2 regions of the Trinickia sp. HAY1-2D genome follow, and region 2 is predicted to be linked to the other one. Evidence: riboswitches for the same ligand, from Rfam matches in the RefSeq annotation. Region 2 holds a riboswitch; the other holds the start of a gene.
What was found. Region 2 has a riboswitch for cobalamin ahead of ACR9ZC_RS03945 (HoxN/HupN/NixA family nickel/cobalt transporter). Riboswitches for the same ligand answer to the same signal wherever they lie in the genome.
Positions count from the first base shown of each region.

Region 1: it holds a riboswitch for cobalamin, as region 2 does, so the genes downstream of both, ACR9ZC_RS22840 (TonB-dependent receptor plug domain-containing protein) here and ACR9ZC_RS03945 (HoxN/HupN/NixA family nickel/cobalt transporter) in region 2, are expected to answer to the same signal.

Region 1 covers NZ_JBPGWX010000002.1:3,394,017-3,401,315, reverse strand. Annotated here, with positions in the region: gene ACR9ZC_RS22875 (LysR substrate-binding domain-containing protein) at 1-880, shown strand, start outside; gene lgt (prolipoprotein diacylglyceryl transferase) at 972-1,871, shown strand; gene ACR9ZC_RS22865 (SIMPL domain-containing protein) at 1,937-2,674, opposite strand; gene ACR9ZC_RS22860 (EVE domain-containing protein) at 2,715-3,173, opposite strand; RNA gene ssrS (6S RNA) at 3,283-3,464, opposite strand; gene ACR9ZC_RS22850 (cell division protein ZapA) at 3,542-3,856, opposite strand; gene ACR9ZC_RS22845 (ATPase) at 3,853-4,221, opposite strand; cobalamin riboswitch at 4,381-4,616, shown strand; gene ACR9ZC_RS22840 (TonB-dependent receptor plug domain-containing protein) at 4,719-6,638, shown strand; gene ACR9ZC_RS22835 (FecCD family ABC transporter permease) at 6,702-7,299, shown strand, end outside.
Region 2 covers NZ_JBPGWX010000001.1:893,829-901,127, reverse strand. Annotated here, with positions in the region: gene ACR9ZC_RS03960 (outer membrane protein assembly factor BamE) at 1-187, shown strand, start outside; gene ACR9ZC_RS03955 (DUF4019 domain-containing protein) at 184-666, shown strand; gene ACR9ZC_RS03950 (tetratricopeptide repeat protein) at 663-2,564, shown strand; cobalamin riboswitch at 2,584-2,863, shown strand; gene ACR9ZC_RS03945 (HoxN/HupN/NixA family nickel/cobalt transporter) at 3,031-4,128, shown strand; gene cobW (cobalamin biosynthesis protein CobW) at 4,183-5,244, shown strand; gene cobN (cobaltochelatase subunit CobN) at 5,251-7,299, shown strand, end outside.

The sequences.
Region 1 (7,299 bases), on a different contig from region 2:
CCAGCCGCCGCTTTCGCAAAGTATCCGCGCACTCGAGGAGGAACTCGGCGTCGCGCTTTTCGCGCGCACGAAGCGTACCGTCGAGCTCACGCCGGTAGGCGCCGATCTGCTGCCGGAAGTGCGCAAGCTGCTGGCCGCGGCGGAGGGCCTGCGCCCCCTCGCGCAAAGCCTGGCGCGGGGCGAGGCCGGTACGTTGGCACTGGCGTTCGTTTCGACGGCCGATTACGGATTGTTGCCGCAGCTTCTGCGCGAATTCGCAGGACGCTACCCCGGTGTGCGGCTGCAGCTTGCCGAAGCGACGAGCGACGTGCAGATCGACGAGCTCGTGGCGGGCCGCGTCGACGCGGGGCTCGTCATCGCGCCTTTGCCGCCGCGACACGCGGCCGCGCTGACCTACCTTCCCGTCATGCGCGAGCCGCTTATCGCCGCGCTGCCCAGCACTGCCGCGCGCGTGCGCTCGCGCAATCGGCATGGGGAGCCGCCCGAGTGGGACGAGACACCCGTGACGCTCGCCGATCTGGCCCAGTTGCCGCTCGTGATCTTCCCGCGTCGTTTGGCGCCGGGGTTTTATGACATCATTACGGGCTGCTACGGTGCCGCGGGGCTCACGCCGCGCATCGGCCAGGAGGCGATTCAGATGCAAACGATCGTCAGCCTGGTCTCGGCAGGCATGGGCGTGGCGCTCGTGCCGCAGTCGTTGCGCAACTTGCGCCGCACCGGCGTTGTCTACCGGCCGCTGGCCGAGCGTGCGCCGATCGTCGAGACCGGGCTCGTCTGGCGCACGGCCGATGTCAGTCCCGTGCTGGCCGGGTTCCTGGATGTCGTGCATGGCCACGCCGCGGCACTCGCGGCGAACGCCGGTGCGAATGCGTCGGCATGACCGTGGCGTCGCGCCGCCGCCGCCCGGGCGCGGGCCGCCCGTCGCGGTCCTACCCGTCGATCAACCGTTCTATGCCAATTAAGCCTATACGATGCTGATTCATCCCAACTTCGATCCGGTGGCGATCCATCTCGGACCGCTCGCCGTGCGCTGGTACGGCCTGATGTACCTCGTCGCGTTCACGATGGCGATCGTCGTCGGCCGGCTGCGCTTGCGGTTGCCGCATGTCGCCGCGCAAGGCTGGAGCGTGCGCGATATCGACGACATGATGTTCTACGGCGTGCTCGGCACGATCGTCGGCGGGCGGCTCGGTTACGTGCTCTTTTACAAGCCCGACTACTACTTCATGCATCCGCTCGACATCTTCAAGGTCTGGCAGGGGGGCATGTCGTTTCACGGCGGCTTTCTCGGCGTCACGCTCGCGATGATGCTGTTCGCGTTCCAGCGCAAGCGCACCTGGCTGCAGGTGACGGATTTCGTCGCGCCGATGGTGCCCGCCGGGCTCGCGGCCGGCCGGCTCGGTAACTTCATCAACGGCGAGCTCTGGGGCCGCGTGACCGATCCGAACGCGCCGTGGGCGATGCTGTTTCAGAGCGCGACGGAAGACGACGCGCGCTGGCTCATCGCGCATCCCGAGCTCGCGGCGCGCTGGCATCTCGGCGAAATCTTCGCTAAGTACCATATGCTGCCGCGGCACCCGTCGGAGCTCTATGAGATCGCGCTCGAAGGCATCGTGCTCTTTTTCGTGCTCTGGTTTTTCTCGCGCAAGCCACGGCCCGTCGGTGCAACCTCCGCCGTGTTTCTGATGGGCTACGGGCTGGCCCGCTTCATCGTCGAGTTCGCGCGCGAGCCGGACGACTTCCTCGGGCTACTCGCGCTCGGCATGTCGATGGGGCAGTGGCTCTCGCTGCCGATGATCGTCGTGGGCATCGTACTGTTCGCGTGGTCGTACCGTCGCGCGGACAAGGCACCTGCCGCACTTGCCCGCTGAGGCGGCAGCGCGGACGGCAGCGCTGGCTGGCGCCAGCGCAAGCCGGCAATGAGCGGGAACCGCGCCTACCGCGTCATTTGCACCGAACCCGAGACATTCACGCTCACACGCGCCTTGCCCCCTTCGACGGGCAGCGGCGCCGCTTCCGCGGCGGGCGCCGCGGCCATCGCGCGCATGGCGAAGAGCGGTCTCGGCGGCGGCGCTTCCTGACCGATGTTGACCTGCCGTATCGTGTAGCCGTTGTAACCGAACGCCTGCGCGGCCGATTCGGCCTGCTTGCGGAACGAGTCGATCGCCTGCCGGGTCAGGTGTTCGGCCGCCGTGCGCTGCGCTTCGGGCGACAATGAAAACGAGACATTGGCAACTTGCATCGACGTATTCATTTGCCCGGCAAGCTTCGACGCCGCGGCGAAATCGCGCGATTCGAGCACGACTTCCGTGCGTCCGCGCCAAGCGGAAATGCGGCCATTCCGATCGGTCGACGGATAGATCGAAAACGCGCCCGTACGTGCGCTCACGCCGGTCACGCTCTTTGCCTGCGCAAGCGCCGTGGCCGTGCGTTTGTTGAGGGCATCCGTCAATGAAGCCGCATCGGCGGCTTCCTGTTCGTAAAACAGCGTGATGTCGACGACATCCTGAGGCACTTCGTCGCTCGCCTGCGCGGATAGCGACAACACACCGGCCGGCGCGCTCTCCGCGGACGGCGGCGTGGCCGCGCGCGCCGCGTCGGTTGCGAATGGGGCAACACACGTCAGTGCGGCGGCGGCAACGAGCGTGAAAACAGTGGCGGTCGTTCTTGTCATCTCTCAGGTCCTTTTTCTTGGAAAAATCGATGGATGAGGTTCACGCCAGCCGTTCGGTGATGAAGCGCCATTCGGCTTCGGTGACGGGTGTGATCGACAGACGGTTGCCTTTCGCCAGCACGCGCATGTCGGCGAGCTCGCGATGTTTGCGCAGCTCGGCGAGCGAAATGAGCGGTATTTTCTTGACGAACTCGACGTCGACCAGCATCCAGCGCGGCGACTCGCGTGTCGATTTCGGATCGAAGTACACGCTTTTGGGGTCGAACTGCGTCGGATCGGGATAGGCGCCGGAGACGACGCGGGCGATCCCCGCGATGCCGGGCTCGGGACAGCTCGAATGGTAAAAAAGCACACCGTCGCCGAGCTGCATCGTATCGCGCATGAAGTTGCGCGCCTGATAGTTGCGTACGCCGGTCCAGGGGAGCGTGCGCGAGGAAGCGGTGGCGAGATCGTCGATACTCGCTTCGTCCGGTTCGGACTTCATCAGCCAATAGCGCATAGGGTCGATTGAATGCGTTCAACGGTGGATGAAACCAACACGGCCCGGTAGTTTTGGCCTTCTCGCGCCGCAAATGAAAACGGCATCGGTCGAACCGATGCCGTCGAATAAAGTCCCCGCCTTGGCCGCTAGGCCGGCATCCTGAACCGGGAGTTCAGAATTGGTCGCAGTTAGCCGCACTTCGGGTACATCAGACAGAGTGACGCGCACACCCGTGCTGCAAATTTCCGCAACCGTGCACATGGCATTGGTTCAAGGAATTTATGACCTTGGCGAACCAGGCAGGGAAGCCGTAAAACTTGTGTAAAGCTCAACATACCGAACAGTCACAACCACCAGTGCTCGAAGCGTCGTGCCTCATGCAACGGCTATCGCGCTTCGCTTTGCTCCAGCACCGCGCCAAGCTGTTCGTTCATTTGACGCATTGTACGCCTGATTTCCTCGGCCGGGAATGCTTCCCCATGCCGGATACTTTCTTGCAGCTTGACCAGTTCCGACGCGAGCGAGAGGGCTGCCATGACCGCGATGCGATCGGTGCCGCGCACGCTGCTCACTGAGCGGACTTTCGTCATTTCGGCGTCCACGCGCGCAACGGCGTCGAGCAGTTGCGTTTCGGTTTCGGGGGAGCACGCAAGACGGTACGTCTGCCCGAGAATCGTCGCTTCGATCTGCTTCGTCGTCATGCGTTTTCTCCCTGCTGAGCCGCCGCGTTCGCCGAATTGCCGTGCGGCGCTTCGCGCTCGCCCGGTTCGGCGAGCAGATCGAGCTGGTTATCGCCTTCGTACGGGCCCTTCGTGCGCGGCAGTTTTTCGAGAATGGCGTTCAGGCGCACCTGCGCATCGTCGATCTTGGCAAGCAATGTATCGCGCTCGACTTGCAAGGCATTGCGTTCGTCGCGCAGGAGTTCGAGCTCGGCGTGGGCCGAGTCGTTTTCCGCGCGCAATTGCGCAAGCTGCTCTTCGAGCGCGTGGCGGGCCTGCTGATGGCGTTCGTTGATCGCGATCAGCCGGCCGATGTTGTGTGACAGGGTTTCGAGTTCGGTGAGCATCTGCTGCGTCCTCTAAAGACTTGCGCATTTTAGCGCGGAATACGCGAGCATCCGATCCTTGTCTCGTTTCGAGACGTAACAACATCCTGTCGATTTGTGCCGATGTTGCCGCCCGAGACGCCAAAACGGTCGATTCTTGACGCTCATGGGGCCCGCTCCTACACTTGCGGCACTTTGGTGCCCGCGCGTTCGTTTCCGATGCGCGCGGTTAAACGGGAAACAGGGAGCGTGCGGCGTTTCGCGCGTCAACCTGTGCTGCCCCCGCAACGGTAAGCGATGCGTCGTCCGCGTTCGTCGCGGCGAAATCGATCCGAAGCCACTGCGTGCCTTGGCGCGTGGGAAGGCGGATTCGAGAGCTCGTCAGCCCGGATACCGGCCAAAGGGGGAGCGCCGCTCCCGACGGCAACGCGAAGCTGCATCGCGTGTTTCGGGGCGTGCTCATGACGGGGTGGCCTGCGGGGAAGCGGGCTGCCTGCCGATCCATGGGAATACCAACGATGTCCTTATCCATGCCGCGCGCGGCGTGCGTTGCGTTCGCAGGCCTGCCGCTTGCCGCGCTCGCGCAATCGGCCGCCTTCGATTCACCGTCGAGTTCGTCGACGGTTTCGGTTTCAGGTTCCATCTCCGCCTCCACCGCGTCCGATTCGACCCTTGGCACGTTGGAGCCGATCGTCGTGACGGCGCGGCGTTCGCCTCAGGCCCTCGCCGATGCGATCCCGCAAACCACGAGTTTTACGCGGCAAGATATCGAGGATTCGACGGCGATCGATCTGCCGGGGCTGCTGTCGCTCGCGCCGGGCGCGCAGCTCATTCGTAACGGCGGGCCCGGCGGCAATGCGTCGCTGACGCTGCGCGGCGGCTCGCCGACGCAATCGCTCGTGCTGATCGACGGGGTGCGCGTCGATTCGGTCAGTCTCGCGCAGGCGCAGATCGCGCAGCTTCCGCTGTCGCAAATCGACCATGTGGAGGTCGTGAACGGGGACGTCTCCGCGCTTTATGGCTCGGGCGCGATGGGGGGCGTCGTGCAGGTCTTCACGAAAGACGGCGGCAATCATCCGCCGCGTTTTCATTTTTCGCTCGGCTACGGCAGCTATCACACGCAAACGCAGGAAGCGGGTGTCGATGGCGCATTGGACAAGGAAGGCAAGACGACCTTCAGCTTCGATGTTTCGCGCTTCAAGAACGATGGCTTTTCGTCGATCGACCCGGCGCTCGCGCCGAATGCCAATCCCAATGCGAACGGTTACCTCAACGAGACGGTGTCGGCGGCGATCCGTCATCGGTTCAGCGACAAGTGGGACGCGGGCGTGCGCTTTTTTCAATCGAACGGCAACGCGAGTTTCGACAACCCGTTCGGAATGCCCTCCGATCTGAACGACCTCTACAGCAAAGTGCGCGAGGTCTCCGTATTCGCGAACGGCAAGCTGACCGATCGATGGACCACCCACTTCACCGTCGCGGAGGGCGACGATCGCAGCGTCGAGAAAACGAACGGCGTCTACGACAACCGCTTCGATACGAACAACCGCCAGTACACGTGGCAGAACGATTTCAAGCTGTCGCCGGACCATACGCTGCAACTCGGCTACGAGCATCTCGATCAGTCGCTCGAATCGGACATCTTCGCCGCGCCCGCGCGGCGCGTCGATTCGGCATTCGCAGGCTATACGGGCCGATTCGGCGCGAGTCGTATTCAGGCGAACGTGCGCCGCGATCAGTATTCCGATTTCGGCGGCGCGAACACCTACTACCTGGGCTACGGATACGACATCACCGAGCACTGGGGGGCGCGCTTCAGCTATGCGAGCGCGTTCCGGGCCCCGAGCTTCGACGATCTGTACTACCCCGGCAGCGGCAATCGAGCGATCAGACCCGAGCGCAGTCATGCTCTCGAGGCGGCGCTGCAGTATGCTTCCGATGCATTCGGCGTGGCGCGCCTTACCGCCTTTCAGACGAACTACAGCGACCTCATCAACTATGTGCCGACACAAGGCGGGCTCTTCTATATCGCGAAGAACGTGGGGCGCGCGAAGGTGCAGGGCCTGGAGGCATCATGGCGCGGTCACCTCGGCAAGACCGATATCCGGGCAGCGCTCACGGTGCAAAACCCCGTCGACGAAGATGCCCACGTCGATCTGAACCGGCGTGCGCGGCACTTCGCATCGTTTGCGGCGAACCGGAGCATCGGCACATGGCGCGTCGGCGGCGAGTGGATCGTGAGCGGCGCACGCAACGATAGCGGCACTGTCCTGGGGGGATATGGCGTCGTGAATCTCTCGGCGCGCTACCGCATCACGAAGGCCTGGTACGTGGCCGCCCAGATCGACAATCTCTTCGATAAGCACTATGAGCTCGCCTATACCTACAACACGCCGCGGCGCAGTGCGTTCATCACGCTCGGCTGGCAACAGCAGTAGCGCGCGTGCGTGCGCGAGCGGGGCGCTCATCGTGCTTTGGGCGGCTCGGCGGAGGCTCGGGCCATGAATGCGCAACGCGCGATCGCCATCTGGCTTGCGCTGGCCGCGCTGGCGGGCATCGTATTCGTCGCCGCGCTGACGCTCGGCAGTGTGAGCGTCCCGCCGCTGCGTGCGTTGGGCGCGCTTGCCCATTCCGGCACGGCGGGCGCCGATACGATCGACGAAATCGTGCGCAGTCTTCGTCTGCCGCGTGCACTCGCGGGGTTCGGCTGCGGCGCTTTGCTCGCGCTGGCCGGCGCGCTGCTGCAGGTGCTGCTGCGCAATCCGCTTGCCGAACCGTACGTGCTTGGCGTATCGGGCGGCGCCGCCGTGTTTGCGATCGCCGCTTTGCTCGCGGGCGCGGCATGGTGGCTCGTCGATGCGGCCGCGTTCGCGGGGGCCTTGTTCACCATCGCGCTCGTGCTCGGCTTCGCCCGCCGTGCGCTTGCCCGCGGCGAGCCGCAAGAGGCGTCGCCGCGGCTGTTGCTCACCGGTGTCGTACTCGCCACGGGCTGGGGGGCCGGCGTCACGCTTCTGCTGACGCTGGCGCCGGACGAGCGGCTGCGGGGCATTCTCTTTTGGCTCGCGGGCGACCTCAACGGCGTGGCCAGCCCATGGCCCG
Region 2 (7,299 bases):
TGTGTGGAACTACCTGTTCCATTTCCGCACGGAAGACAAGACGCTTACATGCGAATATCAGATCGTATTCGACGATCATGGGCGAGTGAATCGGACGCGGTGGAACGATCAGCAGTGCGAACGATTTGCACCTGCTAAGATCGCGGACGGCGTCGATCGATCGGACACATCAGGGAAGGTTCAATGAAGGGTATCGCCGGGAGATACAGGGTGGCCGCGGTATGCGTGCTCGCGGGGGTGTCGATGCTGGCGCATGGTGCGCAGGCAGGCGCGTCCGCGGACGAACTGCTCGGCGACGCGCAGCGCGTGCTTCAGCAAATCGATGCGGGCCAGTATGCGACGGTCTGGCAGCAGACCGCGCCTTTCGTTCGCGCGAAGTACGCCGCCGATGCATTCGAGCGCGGCCTCTCGCAATCGCGCAACGCGCTGGGCGCGGTCGATCACCGGGGATGGGCATCGGTGACCCGCCTGACCTATTCGCATGATCAGGCCGTGCCGGACGGCCTCTACGCGAACGTCGACTATGCGACATGGCTGGCAAATGGTCGTGTCGTCTATGAAAAAGTCAGCTTCCAGCTCGGCAGCGACGGCCGATGGTATTTCACCGGTTACGAGCCGCGGCAGAGTCAGGACGTTGCAGCGCAGGCGCAAGTCGGCCACAAATGAGCGATTGGCAATTCGGCTCCGGGGCCGCTGAAGGACGCGACGCGGCGCCATCGAGGGTAAGCAGCACGATGCCCGAAGCGTTCGAGGCGGGCCCGCGGGCGTCGAAGATTCGTCAGCATCTCGAGGCGGGCGAATTGATCGAGGCATCGGAGATGCTTTCCGATTGCCTGAAGCTTGCTCGCGACGATGCCGACGTTGCCACGTTGCAAGCGCAGCTGCTGCGGCTGTGCGGGCGCTATCAGGAGGCGAGCGAGTGGGTCGATCGCGCGCTGGCGGCAGTGCCCGCCCACAGCGGGGCTTATGTCGAAGCGGCACGTCTGGCGGCGCTCACCGGCGCAACGGAGCGTGCATTAGACTGCTTCGAACAGGCGCACCGCGCGATGCCCGATGCAACGGATTGTTTCGCCGAGTGGACTGCGCTTGCCCATGCGGTACGGCGAACGGATATCGCTGCAACCGTCGCTGCTCGATGGTGCGAGCTCGCCCCCGATTCCGCGCACGCGTGGTTCTCGCTCGGCCTCGCGCATCACGAGGCCGGGGCGCTCGATGCGGCGCTTGCGGCGTACGAGCATGCCGTCTCGCTCGATGCCGATGTTCCAATGCTGCGCAATAACCTCTCGGCGCTGCATTACACGCGAGGCGAATACGATGCGGCGTTGAACGTCGGGAGGCAGGCGCTTCGCGCGGAGCCCAATCATCATCTCGCATGGACGAACCTCGCCAATGTCTGGCTGAAGTTGCGCGAGCCGCACAAAGCGTTGATCGCCGCACGGCGCGCCGCAACGCTGGCGCCTGATTTCGCGCTGGCGCAGCTTGCCTTGAGCAATGCGGCCCGCGAGTCGCAGTCATGGGCCGAGGCGTTCGATGCGATCGTGCGCGCGGCGAAAATATCGGGCGCGGAGCCGAAGATCCAGTTCTCGGTCGCGATGCTGCAGTTGATGCAAGGCGACTTCGCAAACGGCTGGATCAATTTCGAGGCGCGCTGGAGCGGATCGCCCGAGCTGGCGGACAAGGAGGCGTTTTGCCCAGACCAACGCTGGCGGGGCGAAGCGCTCGAGGGCAAGACGCTGCTCGTCTGGGGCGAGCAGGGACATGGCGATGCCATCCAGTTCATTCGCTTTTTGCCATCTATCGTCAAGCACGCGCGCGATGCGGGCGGGAAGGTCATCTGCTGCTGTTTTCGTCCGCTGTACGAGCTTTTCAAGCGAAGCCTGGCAGGCTGTAATGTCGAGGTCTTGCCCAGCGATCTCCAGCGGTTGCCCCACTTCGACTACCAGCTTCCGCTCGCGAGCTTGCCGCTCGTGCTCGGCGTCACGCTCGAAATGCTCCCCGCACCCGCGGCGTACCTGGTACCGGACGCGGCCCGCGTCGAACGTTGGCGTGGCGAAATCGGCGGGAGCGCTCGCCTGAAAGCGGGGCTCGTGTGGACGGGCAGCCGCAATCATCAGCGCAATTCCGTGCGCGCGGTGTGCCCGGAGCGCTACGCCGAAGCCTTCTCCCGCATCGACGGTATCGATTGGTATAGCTTGCAACCCGGCGCAGCCGAGGACGTCGAGCGCATGGAACGTGCGGGACTGCACGTCGTCGATCGAACGAGCGAGTTCGCGAGCTTCGACGATACGGCCGCGCTCATTGCCAACCTCGATGTCGTCGTGACCGTCTGCACGTCCGCCGCGCATCTGGCCGCTGCATTGGGCCGGCCCGCGTGGTTGCTGCTCGACGTCAACCCGCACTGGGTATGGATGACGGAGCGTCGGGACAGCCCTTGGTATCCGAGCGTCAGGCTCTATCGTCAGCGCAACTATCGGGATTGGACCGCACCGCTGGCCGAACTGAGGGCCGACCTCGAACAGGCAGCCCGGCAACCGGCGGTGCAAGGAGCCGGCGCGCGTCCTTGACGCTCGCCGAGCGCGCCCTTACACTCGCAGCCAATCTGGTGCTCGCGCGCGCATTCCTGCGTGCGCAGTTAAACGGGAAACAGGAGCGCGTCCGGGCGAACGATGCCGGCACGATCGACCTGTGCTGCCCCCGCAACGGTGAGCGAACGCATCGCGAACGCGATGCAGAGCCGGCTTCGATGCATGCACGCAAGGCCGTGTATGCAGGCAACCACTGCGCAAGAAACAACACCACTCGCGCGGGAAGGTGAAGCGGCGCTTTCGTCAGCCCGGATACCGGCCAGAGGGAAGGCGGATGCCGCGGTGGGCGGCATGCCAGCCGGGACTGCTTCGCTTCGCGCTGTCATTGCGTCATCGCACCTCGTTTTCCTGCTTCGATCAGGTTCGGCTTCGCCGTTGGCCGGCACCGGGCAATGGAACGAGCGGTGCGATAGCTCGCGGGATAGCGCAAGGGCGGGGCACGTCCATGTCAATCCGTCTCGATCTCCATAAGGGGACCGCCGTGCTCGAGTCCATCGCGGGGCTTTTCAACGATAGTTCCACTGCGTTGCGCAACAAGGTGGCAGGCATCTATGCCGTGCTGCTCGTCTTCAATCTAGGGGCCTGGGTTTGGGCCTTCGTCGCTTTTCGCGGTCAGCCGGTTTTGCTCGGCACCGCATTGCTTGCCTATACGTTCGGCCTTCGTCACGCCGTGGACGCGGATCATATCGCCGCAATCGACAATGTCACGCGCAAGCTGCTGCAGGAGCGACGCAACTCGCTCGGTGCGGGCTTTTTCTTTTCGCTCGGACATTCGACGGTGGTCGTGCTCATGTCGATTGCCGTTGCGCTGACGGCGTCCACACTGACTGCACATTTCTCGCAACTGAAGTCCATCGGCGCCGTCATCAGCACCTGTGTGTCGGCGTTCTTTCTGCTGATACTGGCTGCGGCCAATATGGCGATCCTGCTTTCGATGTGGCGCACGTTTCGCGCGGCGCGTCGGGGCGAGCCCATCGTCGAAGAAGACCTGGACCTGCTGCTCGGCGGGCGAGGCCTGCTTGCGCGCCTGTTCCGACCGCTTTTCAAGCTCGCATCGCGCAGCTGGCACCTCTATCCGATCGGTCTGCTGTTTGGCCTGAGCTTCGACACGGCCACCGAAGTGGCGCTCTTCGGCATTTCGGCCACGCAGGCATCCGGCGGCATGTCGGTCTGGTCCATCGCCGCCTTGCCGCTGCTTTTCACGGCCGGTATGTCGCTCGTCGACACCACCGACGGCATTCTGATGACCGGCGCGTATCGCTGGGCCTTCGTTCGGCCGATTCGCAAGATCTACTACAACATGACGATCACCTTCGTCTCCGTCGTGGTGGCGCTCGTGATCGGCAGTGTCGAAGCACTCGCCCTTGCGGCGGACAAGCTCCAGCTCAAAGGCGCCTTCTGGGATTTCATCGGCAGCGCCGCCGACCGTTTCGGTTTGCTCGGCTATTTCGTCATCGGCATTTTTCTGTTCAGTTGGGCTGTGTCGGCGTTGATCTACCGCTTCAAGCGCTATGACGAAATCGACGTGACACTGTCGGCCTGAGCTTCGGCTCGCGAGGCATTTTCGAACGATATCGAGGTACTCATGCACACTCCCATGCGCAAGATCCCGGTCACCGTCGTGACGGGCTTTCTCGGCAGCGGCAAGACCACGCTGCTGCGCCATATTCTGCAAAACGCGCGCGGTGCGCGCATCGCGGTCATCGTCAACGAGTTCGGCGAACTCGGCATCGATGGCGAAATCCTCAAAGGCTGCGGCATCGGCTGCGAGGAGGACGGCGCCTCCGGCGCGCTCTATGAGTTGGCCAATGGTTGTCTTTGCTGCACCGTGCAGGAGGAGTTCTTCCCCGTCATGGAAGCGCTCGTCGAGCGCCGCGACAGCATCGATCACGTGCTCATCGAGACGTCGGGCCTCGCTTTGCCGAAGCCGCTCGTTCAAGCCTTCAACTGGCCCGCCATCAAGAACGCTTTCACGGTCGATGCGGTCGTGACCGTCGTCGATGGGCCGGCCGTTGCGAGCGGTCAATTCGCTGCGGACCCGTTGGCCATCGAGCGCGAGCGTCGGGCCGATCCCAATCTCGACCACGAATCGCCGTTGCACGAGCTGTTCGAAGACCAACTGTGCGCGGCCGACCTCGTGGTCCTCAACAAGACGGATTTGCTCGACGATGCGGGGATGGCCGCCGTCGAGGCGCTGGTGCGCGAAGAGATTCCGTCGCATGTCAAGGTCGTGCGTGCACAGCGGGGCGAGCTCGATTTGCAGGTGCTGCTCGGCCTTCAGGCCGCGTCGGAGGAGACCATTCATCTACGCGTGGACCACCACGGTTCCGTCGACGATGCCGATCACCATCACGACGAGTTCGACTCGGTCGTGGTCGAGGGCAGCGTGAGCTCGCGCGAGCATGCGATTGCGGCGCTGGCGCGGCTCGTCGAGACGCATACGATCTATCGCGTCAAAGGGTTCGCAGCATTGCCGGGCGCACCGATGCGGCTCGTGATCCAGGGTGTCGGGCGCCGCTTCGACAGTTATTTCGACCGCCGCTGGCAGGCCGGCGAGACTGCCGCGAGCCGTTTCGTGCTGATCGGCGCGGACCTCGATGCAACCGCGCTGCAACACGCATTCGACGCCGCGCTTGCCGCGCCGTTACAACCGGCCTGACGCCTCATGCATTTGCTGCGAACCGTCCCTGGGGGCTTCGTCGACGATACCGCCGGCGTGGTGCGAATCGACCAGCGTCCGGCCGATATCGTCGTCATGAGCTCTGCCGATACGACGCTATCGTTGCTGGCGAGTGTGGTCGAGCGAATCGGCGCCGGCTTTCCGAGCCTGCGCCTCGCCAACATGGCGTATTTACGCCAGCCGGCGTCGATCGATTTCTATATCGACGATGTGCTTCAGCATGCGCGCGTGATCGTCGTCGATCACCTGGGCGGCGAGGCGTATTGGCCGTACGGCATCGAGCGGCTCGTCGAACTGGCCCGGCGCCGCAAGCAAGTGCTCGTCATGTTCTCGGGCGATTTGCAGGAGGACGAGAACCTCGTTGCAAAAAGTACGGCCGATGCCGCGTTCACGCGGCTGCTTTGGCGTTACCTGCGCGAAGGCGGCCCTGGCAATGCGCAGGCGTTTCTGCGCGCGATCGGCTGGCATGCGTTCGGGTGGGGAGACGAACCGCCGCCGCCCACCGCATTGCCGGCCGCGTCGCTCTATCATCCTTCACACGACACGCCGAGCATTGCCGAATGGCAGGCGCGTTGGCGAGCGGGGGCGCCCGTCGTCGCCATCCTCTTTTATCGGGCGCATTTGCAGGCGGCCAACACGGCGGTTTTCGATGCGTTGATCGAGGCGCTCGAGGCCCTGCAATTGAACCCCTTACCGATTGCGGTGACCTCCTTGAAGGACGAGGTGAGCCGCGATGTGGTCGGGCGGCTTTGCGAGCAACACGATGCCGCGCTCGTGTTGAATACGACGGCGTTTGCAGCCTCCGCCATCGACGATCCCGAACCGATGGCAATCGCCGGCGATGCGCCCGTCATGCAGGTCATCCTGAGCGGCAGCAATCGCGACGATTGGCTCAAGGACAATCAAGGCCTGCATGCACGCGATATCGCGATGCATGTCGCACTGCCCGAGGTCGACGGTCGGATCATCACGCGCGCGGTCAGCTTCAAGGGGCTCGCGTATCGCTGTCCGCATACCGAGGTGGATGTCGTGCGCTACCAGCCCGACGCCGAACGCATCGCGTTCGTCGCCGAGCTGAGCCGCCGTTGGTGCCGGTTGCGCGGTATCGACAATGCAGAGAAGAAGCTTGCGCTCGTGATGGCCAACTATCCGACGAGCGAAGGCCGAATCGGCAATGGCGTGGGGCTCGATACGCCGGCTTCGGTGGTCTCCATCCTGTCGATGCTGCGCGACGAGGGCTACGGTCTGGCCGCGTTGCCGGAAAACGGCGATGCGCTCATGCACACGCTCACGCAAGGTGTGACGAACGAGCCTGCCGTCCGGAACTTGCGCCCTGCGCTGCAGAGCTTTGCGCTCGAGGACTACCTGGCGTGCCTGGCGGCGTTGCCGGCCGAGGTGCGTGAGGCGTTGAATACGCGGTGGGGGCCGCCTGAGCACGATCCGACGATCCGGCGAGGCCGCTTCATGATCGCGGGGTGGCGATGCGGGAATGTCTTCGTCGGCATTCAGCCCGCGAGAACGCGCGAAGCCGGCGATTATGCGAGCTACCACGATGCGGAGCTCGTTCCGCCGCATGCGTATCTGGCGTTCTATTTCTGGCTACGCGAGCGTTTCGGCATCGACGCCATCGTCCATGTCGGCAAGCATGGCAATCTCGAATGGCTGCCGGGCAAGAGCGTGGCGTTGAGCGATACATGCTGGCCCGATCTCGTGCTCGGGCCGATGCCGCATCTTTATCCGTTCATCGTCAACGATCCGGGCGAGGGCGCGCAGGCGAAACGGCGTGCACAGGCCGTGATCGTCGATCATCTGATGCCGCCGCTCACGCGCGCCGAAAGCTATGGACCGCTGCAGGACCTCGAGCGGCAAGTCGACGAGTACTACGACGCGTTGATGGTCGATGCGCGGCGCGCAAAGTTGCTGCGTCGGACGATTCTCGCGACCATTGTCGAACACCGGTTGCACGAGGAACTCAGTATGGCCGAGCCGCGCGGCCAGGACGATGAAGACGCGCTGCTCACGCGCGTCGACGCG